DNA from 2 places in the Cytobacillus sp. GQ23 genome. Region 2 is predicted to be linked to the other one. Evidence: predicted binding sites of a transcription regulator. Region 2 holds the regulator's gene; the other holds the start of a gene.

Region 1 (7,034 bases), on a different contig from region 2:
ATGCGGGCTTCACTTAGCAGCATTCGCCTTAAAACGGGAGACTGGCTTTACAGCAACCGCCGCCGTCCCTTAATGCAGCTTTTGGAAGATACTGTTGGAAAACATGATTTCTTCTTCCCGGCATGCGATTATTATCGCTACAAAGTAGATTTCGGCAAAGAGGACCACCCTAATTGCCATGATAATATCGCAGATGCATTGAAAAAGTTTAATATTCATCCTCCGGTAATTCCAGATCCCATTAATATTTTTATGAATAATGTCCTTGATGCTGCCGGGGATTATGTTATTGCAGAACCGCTTTCCAAGCCTGGCGATTACATAAGGCTGAAAGCGCTGTGCGATGTTGTCATTGCCTGTACAACGTGTTCCCAGGACATGGCGCCTGTTAATGGGTTCAAAGTGACCCCTATTAAAATGCAAATTCTGGAGGCGGATTAATGAATGATATCCAGTTTCTTCAGCATCTGCTCCAAATTGACAGCTCCAATCCCCCCGGAAATGAGCATTTAGTGACTGAAGCATTTATTAATCGATGCAAGCAAAATGGTCTGCCTTTTAAAATGACCATGCTTGATGAGACTCGAAGCAATTTTGAAGTCACCCTTCCCGGAAAAAGCGGTAAACAGCTATTTTTATGCGGCCATATGGATACTGTTTCCCCTGGAACAGGAGAATGGGATTACTCCCCTTTTTCAGGGGAAATCGCAAATGGCCGGATGTATGGCAGAGGAGCTTCTGATATGAAAAGCGGTCTTGCAGCAATGTTTCTGGCATTAGAGGAGCTGTATCTCTCAAATACTATTCCGCCTGCAGACGTTACCTTTTTGGCAACATCCGGGGAAGAAGTCGACAGCTGCGGTGCCAGGGCTTTTCTAAAAGAAAATGATGAACGGAAAATTGATGCACTTGTCATTGCCGAACCGACAAATGAAAAAATTGTCATTGGCCATAAGGGGGCACTTTGGCTTGAAATCACAGCATATGGAAAGACATCTCACGGTTCGATGCCGGAACAGGGAATCAATGCAGTAGATCATATGCTGAAAATAATCCGGGTATTGGATGAAATGAAAATTGAATGGAAGACAGAAAAAAAGCCCCTCGGACAAAGCAGCCTGGCTGTTACCATGATTGAAGGCGGCGTGCAGACTAATGTCATTCCGGATAAATGCAGCATCAGAGCAGACATAAGAACTGTCCCTCCTCAATCCCATTCCAGTTTTATTAACAGGCTAAAATCCAAACTTAATCTCCTGGAGGATCAGGGAGAAATTTATAAATACAGTGTGGAAACCCTGCTGGACCGCCCATCTATTTTAACAGATCCTGCTGAAGACATTATTCATTTAGCGCAAATGATAAAGGGAGGCCTGGCTGCAGATCATTACGGGGTGTCCTATTATACAGATGGGGCCGTGTTAAATCCAAGGAGTGAAATTCCGACTTTAATTTATGGACCGGGTGATGAAAAGCTGGCCCATCAGCCAAATGAGTGGGTCAGTCTGGATGCCTATCAGCGCTCCATTCAATTTTACAGACAGCTTATTATGTCATATGGAAAGCTTGAGCCTTCAAAAGTCAGTTCTATCCAAGGGGGGAAAGCTATTGAACAGTATCCTGATAAAGAATGCTGAAATTGTTACGATGAATGCAGCCGAAGAAATCATTTTCGGAGATTTATATATTGTAGATGACCGTGTTGCCGAAATTGGACAAAACTTGACGCATCAAGCTGATAAAGTAATTGATGCCAGCGGAAAGACGGTTATTCCAGGATTTATTCAGACACATATTCACCTGTGCCAAACCCTTTTCCGCGGGCAGGCTGATGATTTGGAGCTGCTTGATTGGCTGAAGCAGAAAATCTGGCCGCTTGAGGCTTCCCATGATGAAGAGTCCATCTATTATTCTGCTATGCTGGGCATTGGCGAATTGCTCCAGAGCGGGACAACAACTGTTGTGGATATGGAAACCGTTAATCATACCGAATATGCATTTCAGGCCATTGCAGAAAGCGGCATACGAGCATTAGCCGGAAAGGTCATGATGGATAAAGGTGATGAGGTCCCTGTTCCGTTAAGAGAAAATACCTCCGCATCCATACAGCAAAGCGTGGATCTCCTTGAAAAATGGCATAATCGTGATAACGGGCGAATACAATATGCCTTCTGCCCTCGTTTTGTAGTATCCTGTACCGAAGAATTGCTGACAAATGTCAGGGATCTTTCCGCACAGTATGACGTAAAAGTCCATACTCATGCATCGGAAAATTTCAATGAAATTCTCCTTGTCGAAAAAGAATTGGGCATGCGGAATGTCGTCTACCTGGACAGCATTGGTCTAGCCAATGAAAGGCTGATTCTGGCCCATTGTGTTTGGCTTAATGAGGAAGAAAAAAGAATCATTAAAGAGCGTGGGGTTAAGGTCAGCCATTGTCCAGGATCTAATTTAAAGCTGGCCTCAGGTGTGGCAGAGATTCCTTCATTAATCGATCAGGAGGCTTTTGTCAGCCTGGGTGCTGATGGGGCTCCCTGCAATAACAATCTGGATATGTTTAACGAAATGAGACTGGCTGCCATCATTCAGAAGCCTGTCCACGGACCAACAGCAATGAATGCAAGAACCGTCTTCAGAATGGCAACGATCGGCGGAGCTAAAGCAGTCGGAATGGAACAGGAAATCGGAAGCCTAGAGCCCGGAAAGAAAGCTGACCTTGCTATCCTGAATCTGAATGACTTTCATGTTTATCCGTCATTTGATATCGATACCATCTCAAGAATTGTCTATTCAGCGACTCGTGCAGATGTGGAATCTACCATTGTGAACGGGAAGATTGTGATGGAAAATCGCAAACTGAACACAGTAGATAAAAAAATAGTGTTAAGAGAAGCGAATACAAGCATTAAGAGGCTGCTCAAAAGATTAGAGACAGCTATATATTAATCTTCTAAATGCGGCTGAGGGCAAATCGGCTGCTTTTTTATGGTAAAATAAGTAAGTGGGGGTGTGGTGATTTGAAAGCCGAAATGTTAGATCAATTAAATTTAATTCAGGCATCCGAATTTATAGCAGAAAAGAACGCTTTTCCAGAGAATCATATAGGGTATTTAGGGACCGAAAAAAATGATATCCTTCATAGTTTAAAAGAGTTGAATAGTGATAACGAATCAGCTGCATACATACTTTTTATTTGCCGATACCTCCAACCATGCTGCAGCCAAGTTTGCTTTAAAAAATGGATTCCTTCTGCAATCGGCTCAAACATACATGGAACTGAAAAAAAATTCAGGCTTCGGTTTTAAAAATGTCAGTTTATTGCCGGTTCACCTTCATAGTGACTTTATTCATTTACATGATACTTTGTTTCCTCGTGCATATTATTCAGGAAAAGAGATTATTGAAAGGATCAATGATGATCACAAAGTCTATACATCTGAAGATGAAAATGGATTAGATGGTTATTTATATGCAGAATACAATCGTCAAGAAAAAGAAGGAAGCATTGAATTCATTGGTGTGGATCCTGATAAGCGGATGAAGGGCATTGGACGGAATTTGCTTGAAATGGCGGTTCATGATCTTTTTGTGAATAGTGTAGCCAATAGCATTAAGCTTTGTGTAGAGACAGCAAATGAGAAAGCGCTGTCTATTTATAAAAAAGCAGGCTTTAAAGTTGAGAGATCGCTGAATTTCTTTAAACTAGATATTCGGGTAAAAGAGCAATAAATTAGTGTGCTTTTGTATTTTTAGGTAATATATAAGTAATCAGATAAAATGGAGGGAACAACAAAATGGCTATTGAAAACCCAAGCAGGGACGAAATCGGTGTCCTCTTAAAAAAGGCAAAGAGGATTGCTGTTGTAGGATTAAGCGGAAATCCTGAACGTACATCCTATATGGTATCAGAGGCGATGCAAAAAGCGGGCTATGAAATCATTCCAGTAAATCCTTCTGTTGATGAAGTACTTGGTGTAAAGGCAGTACCGAGTCTTAAAGACATCGAGGGGCATGTAGATATCGTTAATGTCTTCAGGAGATCTGAGTTTCTTCCGGAAATCGCGCAGGAATTTGCCGAAATAGATGCTAATATTTTCTGGGCTCAGCTTGGAGTGGCAAACCAGGAAGCATATGATTTTCTAAAAGAAAAAGGGTACACTGTCATTATGGATCGCTGCATTAAAGTTGAACATGCTCTGACGAAGTAAACTCAGCATGAGGTCTAAATAGATCTCATGTTTTTTATTATTTATAAAATCCATGTAAATAATGGGTTCGTGTAACGGAATTAATCATGATAAATCTTTTAAATCCCAAGATCTTATTTGCCAAAACTAAATAAATAGATAAAATAAAGCATAGACCATCCTAATTTATATGGTAAAATATAAATACAGAACATCTGTTCGCAACCTGTTTTTTTACAAATAAAAATAGGCTGTACTGGTATGTTCAAATGCCGTGATCTTCGGCGGCAAGTGTTTTTGCAGGAAATGAAAGGGGTATGTTCGTGGCAAGAAATCAGGAAGCTTTTGACTACAATGATGATGCCATACAGGTACTCGAAGGGCTTGAAGCTGTTAGAAAACGCCCGGGTATGTACATTGGAAGTACGGATGCAAGGGGTTTGCACCATCTTGTATATGAGATTGTCGATAATGCTGTCGATGAAGCACTGGCAGGATACGGGGATCATATCATTGTTAGAATACATAAAGATAATTCAATTAGTGTACAAGATAAAGGACGCGGAATGCCTACAGGTATGCACAGAATGGGCAAGCCGACTCCAGAAGTCATATTGACTGTCCTTCATGCAGGAGGAAAGTTTGGTCAGGGAGGCTATAAGACAAGCGGCGGGCTTCATGGTGTTGGTGCATCTGTCGTCAACGCCCTATCTGAATGGCTAGTGGTAAAAATTAAACGTGACGGCTTTGTGTATGAACAGCGCTTTGAACTTGGCGGTAAGCCGGTTACTACCCTCGAAAAAACGGGCAAAACAAATCAATCGGGGACTACCATCCACTTTAAGCCGGATCCGTCGATTTTTTCGACAACCACGTATAATTATGAAACTCTATGCGAGCGTCTTCGTGAGTCTGCTTTCCTTCTAAAAGGAATGAAAATAGAAATCATCGATGAGCGTAATGATTTTCATGATGTTTTTCACTATGAAAACGGCATAGAAGCATTTGTTGAATATTTAAATGAAGAAAAGGATGTTCTCCACCCTGTCGTAAGCTTTGAAGGCGAAAGCAATGGGATTGAAGTGGACTTTGCTTTTCAATTTAATGATGGCTACTCGGAAAATGTTCTTTCATTCGTCAACAATGTCCGCACAAAGGACGGCGGTACGCACGAGGCCGGGAGCAAAACTGCGATGACAAGGGCCTTTAATGAATATGCCCGCAAGGTGAATCTGCTGAAAGAAAAAGATAAAAACCTGGATGGAGCGGATCTTCGGGAAGGTTTCACGGCGATCATCTCTGTTCGTGTCCCTGAGGAGCTTCTTCAGTTTGAGGGCCAGACAAAAGGCAAATTGGGGACCAGTGAAGCCCGTTCTGCGGTGGATTCAGTAGTTTCCGAGCATTTGTCTTATTTCCTTGAAGAAAACCCTGAGACAAGCTCACTGTTAATTAAAAAGGCGATAAAGGCTTTCCAGGCACGAGAGGCGGCCCGCAAAGCACGTGAGGAAGCAAGAAGCGGGAAAAAACGGAAAAAATCTGAAGCAATGCTTTCGGGAAAACTGACTCCTGCACAATCACGGAACCCTCAAAGAAATGAATTATATCTGGTTGAGGGGGATTCGGCAGGAGGGTCTGCCAAACAGGGCAGGGACAGGCGTTTTCAAGCTGTACTCCCGCTTAGAGGTAAAGTAATCAACACGGAAAAAGCAAAGCTTGCGGATATTTTTAAAAATGAAGAAATCAATACTATTATCCATGCAGTTGGTGCCGGTGTTGGAGCGGATTTTAATCTGGACGATGTCAACTATGATAAGGTGATCATCATGACAGATGCCGACACTGATGGAGCGCATATTCAGGTGCTCCTGCTAACGTTCTTTTACAGGTATATGAAGCCGCTGCTTGAAGCAGGAAAGGTATTCATTGCGCTGCCTCCTTTGTATAAGGTCAGCAAAGGTTCAGGCAAAAAAGAAATGATCGAATATGCATGGAGTGATGATGACCTGCAGGATACCATAAAAAAAGTGGGAAAAGGCTATATGCTCCAGCGCTACAAAGGACTTGGGGAAATGAACGCCGACCAGCTGTGGGAAACAACGATGGACCCTGAGTCGCGCACATTGATCCGCGTTAAAATTGATGATGCAGCCAGAGCTGAACGCCGGGTGACCACCTTGATGGGCGATAAAGTTGAACCCCGACGCAAATGGATCGAATCAAATGTGGCATTCGGACTTGAAGAAGACGGCAGCATACTTGAAAATGAAAATATTTCAGTACTAGAGGAGGAGGGTGTTGACTCATGAGTTCTGCTGAAAAATTCCGGGACCTTCCTCTTGAGGATGTTTTAGGCGACCGTTTTGGACGCTATAGTAAATATATAATTCAGGATCGTGCCCTGCCTGATGCACGTGATGGGTTAAAGCCCGTTCAAAGACGGATTCTTTATGCCATGCACGTAGAAGGCAACACACATGAGAAGGGTTTTCGAAAGTCCGCAAAAACAGTCGGGAATGTAATCGGCAATTATCATCCGCATGGCGATACTTCCGTTTATGACGCGATGGTGCGGATGAGCCAGGATTGGAAAGTTCGAAACCTTTTAGTTGAAATGCATGGAAACAATGGGAGCATTGATGGAGATCCTCCTGCAGCCATGCGTTATACAGAAGCTCGGCTGTCTCCCCTTTCTTCGGAGTTGCTGAGAGATATTGAGAAAAGAACCGTTGAATTCATTCCAAACTTTGATGATACATCAAATGAGCCAACCGTATTGCCGGCCGTTTATCCGAATTTGCTTGTTAATGGCTCGACAGGCATTTCGGCGGGGTATGCAACGGATATTCC
Region 2 (7,034 bases):
TCAGCAGGACGGACAACAGAAAGGTTTGGCATTGCACGCAATGCGGCAAGCTGTTCTACAGGCTCATGCGTAGGGCCGTCTTCACCGACAGCGATACTGTCATGGGTAAATACATATGTTACAGGCAGGTTCATAAGAGCAGCCAGACGAATTGCCGGGCGAAGGTAATCAGAGAACACGAAGAATGTTCCGCCGAATACCTTTAATCCGCCGTGAAGCGCCATTCCATTTAAGGCAGCTCCCATAGCAAATTCACGTACTCCGAACCAGATGTTGCGGCCATCAAATGATTCAGCCGTAAAGTCACCAGTTCCTTTAATCATTGTTTTATTTGATCCTGCAAGGTCAGCAGATCCGCCGAAGAAAGAAGGCAGGTTCTGAGCGATAGCATTTAGCACTTCTCCGGAAGAAGCGCGGCTGGCAAGGCTCTTACCTTCTTCATAAACAGGGATGTCTTTATCCCAGCCTTCAGTAAGCTCACCATTAATTGCCTGCTCCAGCTGTTTTCCTAACTCAGGATGTGATTCTTTGTATTGAGCAAAAAGGTCTTCCCATTCCTGCTGCTTTTTCGCACCGTTTTCAACAACTTGCATATTAAAGTGATCATATACTTCCTGTGGAACATGGAAGTCTTCTTCAAATGTCCATTTGTAAGCTTCTTTAGTTAATTTCAATTCATCAGCACCAAGAGGAGCGCCGTGAACATCAGATTTTCCTGATTTGTTTGGAGAACCGTAGCCAATGACTGTTTTTACTTCAATCATTGTCGGACGGTTTTCGTCCTGCTTTGCTTCTTCAATAGCTTTTGCTATTTCGTGGAGGTCATTTCCGTCTTCTACGCGGATATACTGCCATCCGTATGATTTAAAGCGCTGTTCAACACTTTCAGAGAAAGATTTATCAAGGTCTCCATCAAGTGAGATATCATTGGAATCATAAAGAACAACCAGCCTGCCAAGCTTCAAGTGTCCAGCAAGGGAAGCAGCTTCAGCCGAAACGCCTTCCATAAGATCTCCGTCACCGCAAATGCTGTATGTATAATGATCAACAACATTGAAGTTGTCTTTATTGTATGTAGCAGCAAGGTGGCGTTCAGCCATTGCCATACCGACAGCCATAGCAATACCTTGTCCTAATGGGCCTGTAGTTGCGTCAACACCAGGAGTATGGCCGTATTCAGGGTGACCGGGAGTCTTGCTTCCCCACTGTCTGAACTCTTTAATATCATCCATGGATACATCATAGCCGGAAAGATGAAGAAGGCTGTATAAAAGCATAGAGCCATGTCCTGCAGAAAGGACAAAACGATCACGGTTGAACCAGTCCGGATTTTTTGGATTGTGGTTCATAAAGCGCGTCCAAAGAGTATAAGCCATTGGAGCAGCTCCCATTGGCATGCCCGGATGGCCGGAATTTGCCTTTTCAATGGCGTCAATTGATAAAGTACGAATGGAACTGATGGATAGTTCATCTGTGTGATTAAACATTCAATACATCCTTTCGAGTAGAAATTCTTCACTCTTATAATATTATCGGGTGTCCCTTATTTTCACAACCAATAGGGTTAGGTAAAGGACAAAAAGCCGGTTTGTTACTATATTGACACAAAAACACCCGGCATATGTAAAAAAAGCGGAGACAGGCAGTAATACCATCTCCTCTATTAAAAGAAGGAATACAGCACAGTGTATCCCTTGCAATTATATTATTAGTGAAGGCGATTTTTATTTTGGAATTCCTTCAGCTTTTTCGGTGTTACATCATTCCCTTTCGGATCAACGATTGTAACGCCTTTCAGCGTGTTTAACATGCCTGAGCGGAAAGTCTCCAAATACTCTTTGCGCAGCGAGGTCTGTTCTTTCGCTTCTGCTTCAGTCAGTCCGGATTCCTTGGCCTTCTTTGCCAATTCATTAATTCGGGCAAGTTTTTGTTTAGGCAGCATTTATTAAAACTCCTTTATATCAAAAGTTTACCTTTGAATAATCTGATGGAAGTTTTTATTATACAGCAGCTTCAGTTATGGAACAATACTGAAACTCAAATGCCATCATACTAAAAATGAGCACTTTTGACAAGAAAAGTGCTCTACTCTGAAAGTGAATCAATATATTCTTTATACCTTCTGTGGACAGTTGCTTTGGAAATATTATAGCCGAATCCCCTTAATGTCGCAGCAATCTCGGCAAATGTTAACTCGTTTTTCCTCAGCCGGATAATTTCCTCTATCGGCACCTCTATTCTTTCCCTGCCGCCACTTGCTCCCTGATTACTTAGGTTTTTCTCGGGCCTGTACCCTTTATCAACAGCCCGCTGCATGCCGCGTCTAATTTTGATGTTATGCAGCTTTCTCTGATACTCCTCTACCATTCCTACTATGCTCAGGACCATCGAATCTGATTCTGAAAGCTCCAGTTTGCCATTATTCGAGATGCTGTATAACTGGACTTCTTCTTTTAAAATACAATGGAGGATCGCAATTTTGGCATTCCCCCTCCCCAGCCTGGTTTCATCCTGGATGAGGACCACCTTTATCTCCTTGTTTTTAATTAAGTCTAAAAGCTCCAATATACCGTCCCTTTCAAGATCGTATCCGCTTGCCTGTTCGCGGATGACCTTGACTACTTCAAAGCCATTTTTTCCCGCCAGGTTCAAAAGCTCTTCTTCCTGCCTAGAAAGGGACGTTTCCTGAGTTTCCTTTGTTGTACTAACTCTGCAGTAAATAATTGCTTTCATAACTTCTCCTTATTCGTTAAGGTCTGAGCTGGCAAGCTCTTTATATGGCTGGTCATCCAGAGCTTTTACTGGAATGACAATTTCATCACCCGGAAAAATCCTTCCTGCCGCTATCCCATTATTTTGTTCAACCCAATTAATAAATTGATCTGTTGACATTGAATGCTCGGCAGAAAAATTTTCAGCAATCTTCCATAATGAATCCCCTTCTGCAACAGTGACTTTCACAAACTTTTCCGTATCAGGTGCTTCTATCTGTATGAGCATTATAAGCGATGCCGCCAAGCTCAAAACGAAGAGAATAATAGCATAAGAATATGATTTCCACAATTTGTTCAGCATAATTAACCACCCTCAAGAGAATATATGTTCGCATTTGATGTTTTTATTATAGACCGAACGTTTGTTTTGTGTCAATAAAAATTCGAACTTATGTTTGTATCATATGGTAATTGATGCTATAATTGAGACAACAAAAACACATACGAGGTGCGTAAAGATGGTGAAACTATCAAAAAGGCAGCAAGATATATTGGAGTTTATTAAAGAAGAAGTTAAGTTGAGAGGATATCCTCCTTCTGTAAGGGAAATTGGGGAAGCAGTCGGCCTGGCTTCAAGCTCAACTGTTCACGGTCATCTCGCCAGGCTTGAAAGCAAAGGGCTGATCCGCAGAGACCCTACTAAACCGCGCGCCATTGAGATTTTAGATATGGACGAAGCTTCAAATATCCCCAAGATCAGTGCAGTCAATGTTCCGATCGTTGGTAAAGTAACCGCAGGGCAGCCGATAACGGCAATTGAAAATGTTGAAGAATATTTTCCGCTTCCGGAAAGAATGGCACCTGCTGACGAGCATGTATTCATGCTTGAAATCATGGGAGAAAGTATGATTGAAGCAGGGATCCTTGATGGAGACTATGTAATCGTAAAACAGCAGAGCACTGCCAATAATGGAGATATCGTAGTTGCCATGACAGAGGAAGACGAAGCAACTGTTAAGAGATTCTTTAAAGAAAAAGACTTTATTCGTCTACAGCCAGAAAACTCCACAATGGAACCGATTATTCTCCGCAATGTTTCTATTCTTGGGAAAGTGATAGGCGTATACCGTCATATGCATTGATAGATTGTTAAAAAGCAGGCACCTCAGCCTGCTTTTTGTTTTTTTCCAATTTCAAGAAGGATATCAGTTCCTATTACCTGGTACTATCAGCAAAACGGTACGAAAGTAACTGATACTTTTCTTTTAGCATAAGGTTACAGTCATGTATGACTAATTTATCATTCAGAAAATTCGGTATTTTTATGCATATTATTTTATATTCATTTTCTATATAATGGTAATACACCGAGAATCAACCTAAGGTCGCTTTTCAAAAAATCTCGACTTTAGGAGTGTGAAGAAAAAATGTTTTTGAACATTACCTTCGCTTTGTTGATTGGTGGGCTGGTTGGTGTCGTTGGACATATTCGGAAAGAAGGCAAAATGGTTAAACCCAGAAGGACAAAAAAATTCATCTATCTGGGGGTCTTTGAAGAGGTAATCATGGGGGCTTTAGCGGCTGTTTTTTTGGTCGTTTCTTCAGATCCTGACTCTGCCTTAAAGGTAGTTCTCCTGGCAGTGATTGCAGGATTTGGAGGAGATGCACTGCTGACATGTCTCGATTTCTTAAAAATAAGACATAAAGAATAGAGAGATGCAGACGATATTTCTAGAAAAACCTCGTTCATCGCTGAGCGGGGTTTTTTATGTGCTCACTTGCGGAATCTTAAGTTCCCTAACTTTCAAAGTCATTTTTGTATGGATAACAATATGAAAAAAGCTTAGACTCTTCATTCAAAAAAGTCACGTTTTCTTGAATGAAGAGCACAGCAAGCTCGGTCAACTGTAAGGTACTCAATAATGTTGAAGGCTATTTATCTGGCCATTGTCGATTCTCTTACTAACAAACTTGGTTCTAGCTGAATTTTCTTTCTCTCAGATAATGGAACTTTCCCTTCAATCTTATCAATTAATATTTCACATGCCTTTCTCCCCATTTCAATAATGGGAGTAGAAATCGTGGTAAGCGGCGGATCTATTATGGACCCTAAGTAAACACCTTCATAGCCGCTTATGGAAATATCATGCGGGATAGAAAGACCTAATTTTTTGACAATCACATAGACAAAGGATGCCGTAATATCATTACAGACAAATAATGCTGTCGGACGATTGGTTTGTTTTAAGCACTCTAATAGCTGCGGATTCTCAGCCATAACTGTTTTGGAATCCGTATGATTATAGTTCGCTAAATTAAAAGGAACGAATAAATGCTCTTCAATAGGCAATCCATTTTCTTTTAAAGCATTTTTATAACCTTGCATTCTATTCACAACTTCTGAGGACGACTCTAAATGCTTATCGAATACAAATGCAATTTTCTTATGCCCCAGTTCAATTAAGTGCTTGGTCATTTTATAGCCGCCGGCAAGGTCATCACAAACCACATGATCAGCCTCTAATTCCTTGAAATACTTTGTATATAATACAAATGGAATGTTTGATTTTTGCAGGCGTTTATACGTCTCCACTTCATTGCAATGAAAAGCAAGAAATCCATCTACCATCATATGCCTGTATTTTTCAATAAGAGACTTCTCTACCTTGCTATCACATTCTGCAGGGCCAATGGAGATTGTATAGCCCCTTTCCATTGCATAGGGAATCGCCCCTTTAAGAAACTGATTTTGGTAATCATCATGTAAATAACCGCCTATTAGAAGGCCGATAATATGTGAACGGCCGCTATTTAGCCCCTGAGCCATACGATTGGGTATATATCCCAATTCAGCAGCTATATCTTTAATTTTATTAGCCGTGCTGGCACTGATCGATTTATCACCTCTAAGGGCTAAGGAAACGGTCATTTTTGACACACCAGCAATTTTTGCAATATCTTCTAATTTTACACGCTTCTTGATGGAACTCCCCTCCGACCATTGATGCCATTTAAGAATAATTGTATTATATCTAGCAATGCTTGACAATTTTATTTGAAGTTAATACCACTTATGTTTTTTAAAAATTCAGAATTTAATTGAGCATAACATATATTTATGGTAAACTAAAATTGTTACTTTACCGTTAAAGTAATCGTTATTTATTTTTTGTTAATCTACTTTACCGGTAAAACCAACGCAGTCATATAAAAAAAGGAGTGGATTGGTTGAAAACTAAATTGAAAGGCGCATCTATAATACTTACTAGTGCAGTTCTATTAGGTACTTCTTTCCTCAATTTTTCTCCGCTGGGTGCCATTGCGAAAGATGAAGGGAAAGTCGGGCAAAGCTACGGAAAAGTGAATCAAAATAATGTTAAATCTGTTCCAAATGCAAAGAAAAAAGATCAAAAGGATACCATTGTAACACCTGAAGAGAGTACTTTTTTTTCAACCGTATCCATCGAAGAGAACTCTTCTTATAACACTCCGAGTGATGGGGATTTATGGCCGGCCGCCTGGTCGGATGACGATATGCTGTATACAGCCAATGGTGATGGAAAGGGATTTGACCTAAATGCTCCATGGTCAGATATTGTGGTGAACCAAATTACAGCAGGACACCCTTCAACCAAAAATATTACCGGCAAAAGACTTTCAAGCGGCGATCAGGTAGGAACTGTCTGGAATGACCCATATGAATACAATCGCAAGCCGACAGGCATGATTTCTGTAGATGGAAATTTATATCTTGCTGTTCAGGATCTGAACAAGGGCGGAGGCTGGCGGGCATTCAATGATGCACCTTCTGCAACAATCCTAAAATCGGCTGATAAGGGAAAAACATGGACTTGGGATAAAGAAAAACCAATGTTTGATGACTATGTTTTCACTACCATCATGTTTTTGGACTATGGAAAAGATAGCGAGAACAATTCGGATGGGTATGTTTATGCGTACGGATTAGATTATAATTGGCGAGATTCATTCATTGACACTGTTGAAGATCCCACCAATCTTTACCTTGCCAGGGTTCCTAAAACAAAAATTCAGGATCGCTCCGCCTGGGAATTTTATGCAGGGGATTTAAACGGAAATCCTAAATGGAAAAAAAATATTAAGCAGAGAAAGCCAGTGCTGCAGGACGAAAGAAGAGTATACAGTAACACCCTTCATGCAACCAACCCTGACAATTCCACCGTTCTATCACAGGGAAGTGTTGTATATAACAAACCATTAAACCGATACATTTATACTTCATGGACAGAATTCACTTTTGAATTCTATGAATCTCCTACCCCTTATGGACCATGGAAGAAA

Evidence for each region. Region 2 encodes LexA, which represses DNA repair genes until DNA is damaged. Its sites were predicted from a motif close to CGAACATATGTTCG; they were not measured.
Region 1: the regulator LexA is predicted to act here: its motif matches at 4,396-4,409, upstream of parE (DNA topoisomerase IV subunit B).

The regions. Positions count from the first base shown of each region.
Region 1 covers NZ_JCAXER010000018.1:73,191-80,224, reverse strand. The annotation lists gene AC6CHU_RS16100 (DUF1989 domain-containing protein) at 1-441, shown strand, start outside; gene AC6CHU_RS16095 (M20 family metallopeptidase) at 441-1,637, shown strand; gene AC6CHU_RS16090 (5'-deoxyadenosine deaminase) at 1,609-2,946, shown strand; gene AC6CHU_RS16085 (GNAT family N-acetyltransferase) at 3,160-3,729, shown strand; gene AC6CHU_RS16080 (CoA-binding protein) at 3,795-4,208, shown strand; gene parE (DNA topoisomerase IV subunit B) at 4,511-6,493, shown strand; gene parC (DNA topoisomerase IV subunit A) at 6,490-7,034, shown strand, end outside.
Region 2 covers NZ_JCAXER010000007.1:43,929-50,962, reverse strand. The annotation lists gene tkt (transketolase) at 1-1,487, opposite strand, end outside; gene AC6CHU_RS07625 (DUF896 domain-containing protein) at 1,709-1,942, opposite strand; gene AC6CHU_RS07620 (YneB family resolvase-like protein) at 2,086-2,733, opposite strand; gene yneA (cell division suppressor protein YneA) at 2,743-3,075, opposite strand; gene lexA (transcriptional repressor LexA) at 3,233-3,856, shown strand; gene AC6CHU_RS07605 (DUF4257 domain-containing protein) at 4,142-4,426, shown strand; gene AC6CHU_RS07600 (LacI family DNA-binding transcriptional regulator) at 4,651-5,763, opposite strand; gene AC6CHU_RS07595 (glycoside hydrolase family 183 protein) at 5,943-7,034, shown strand, end outside.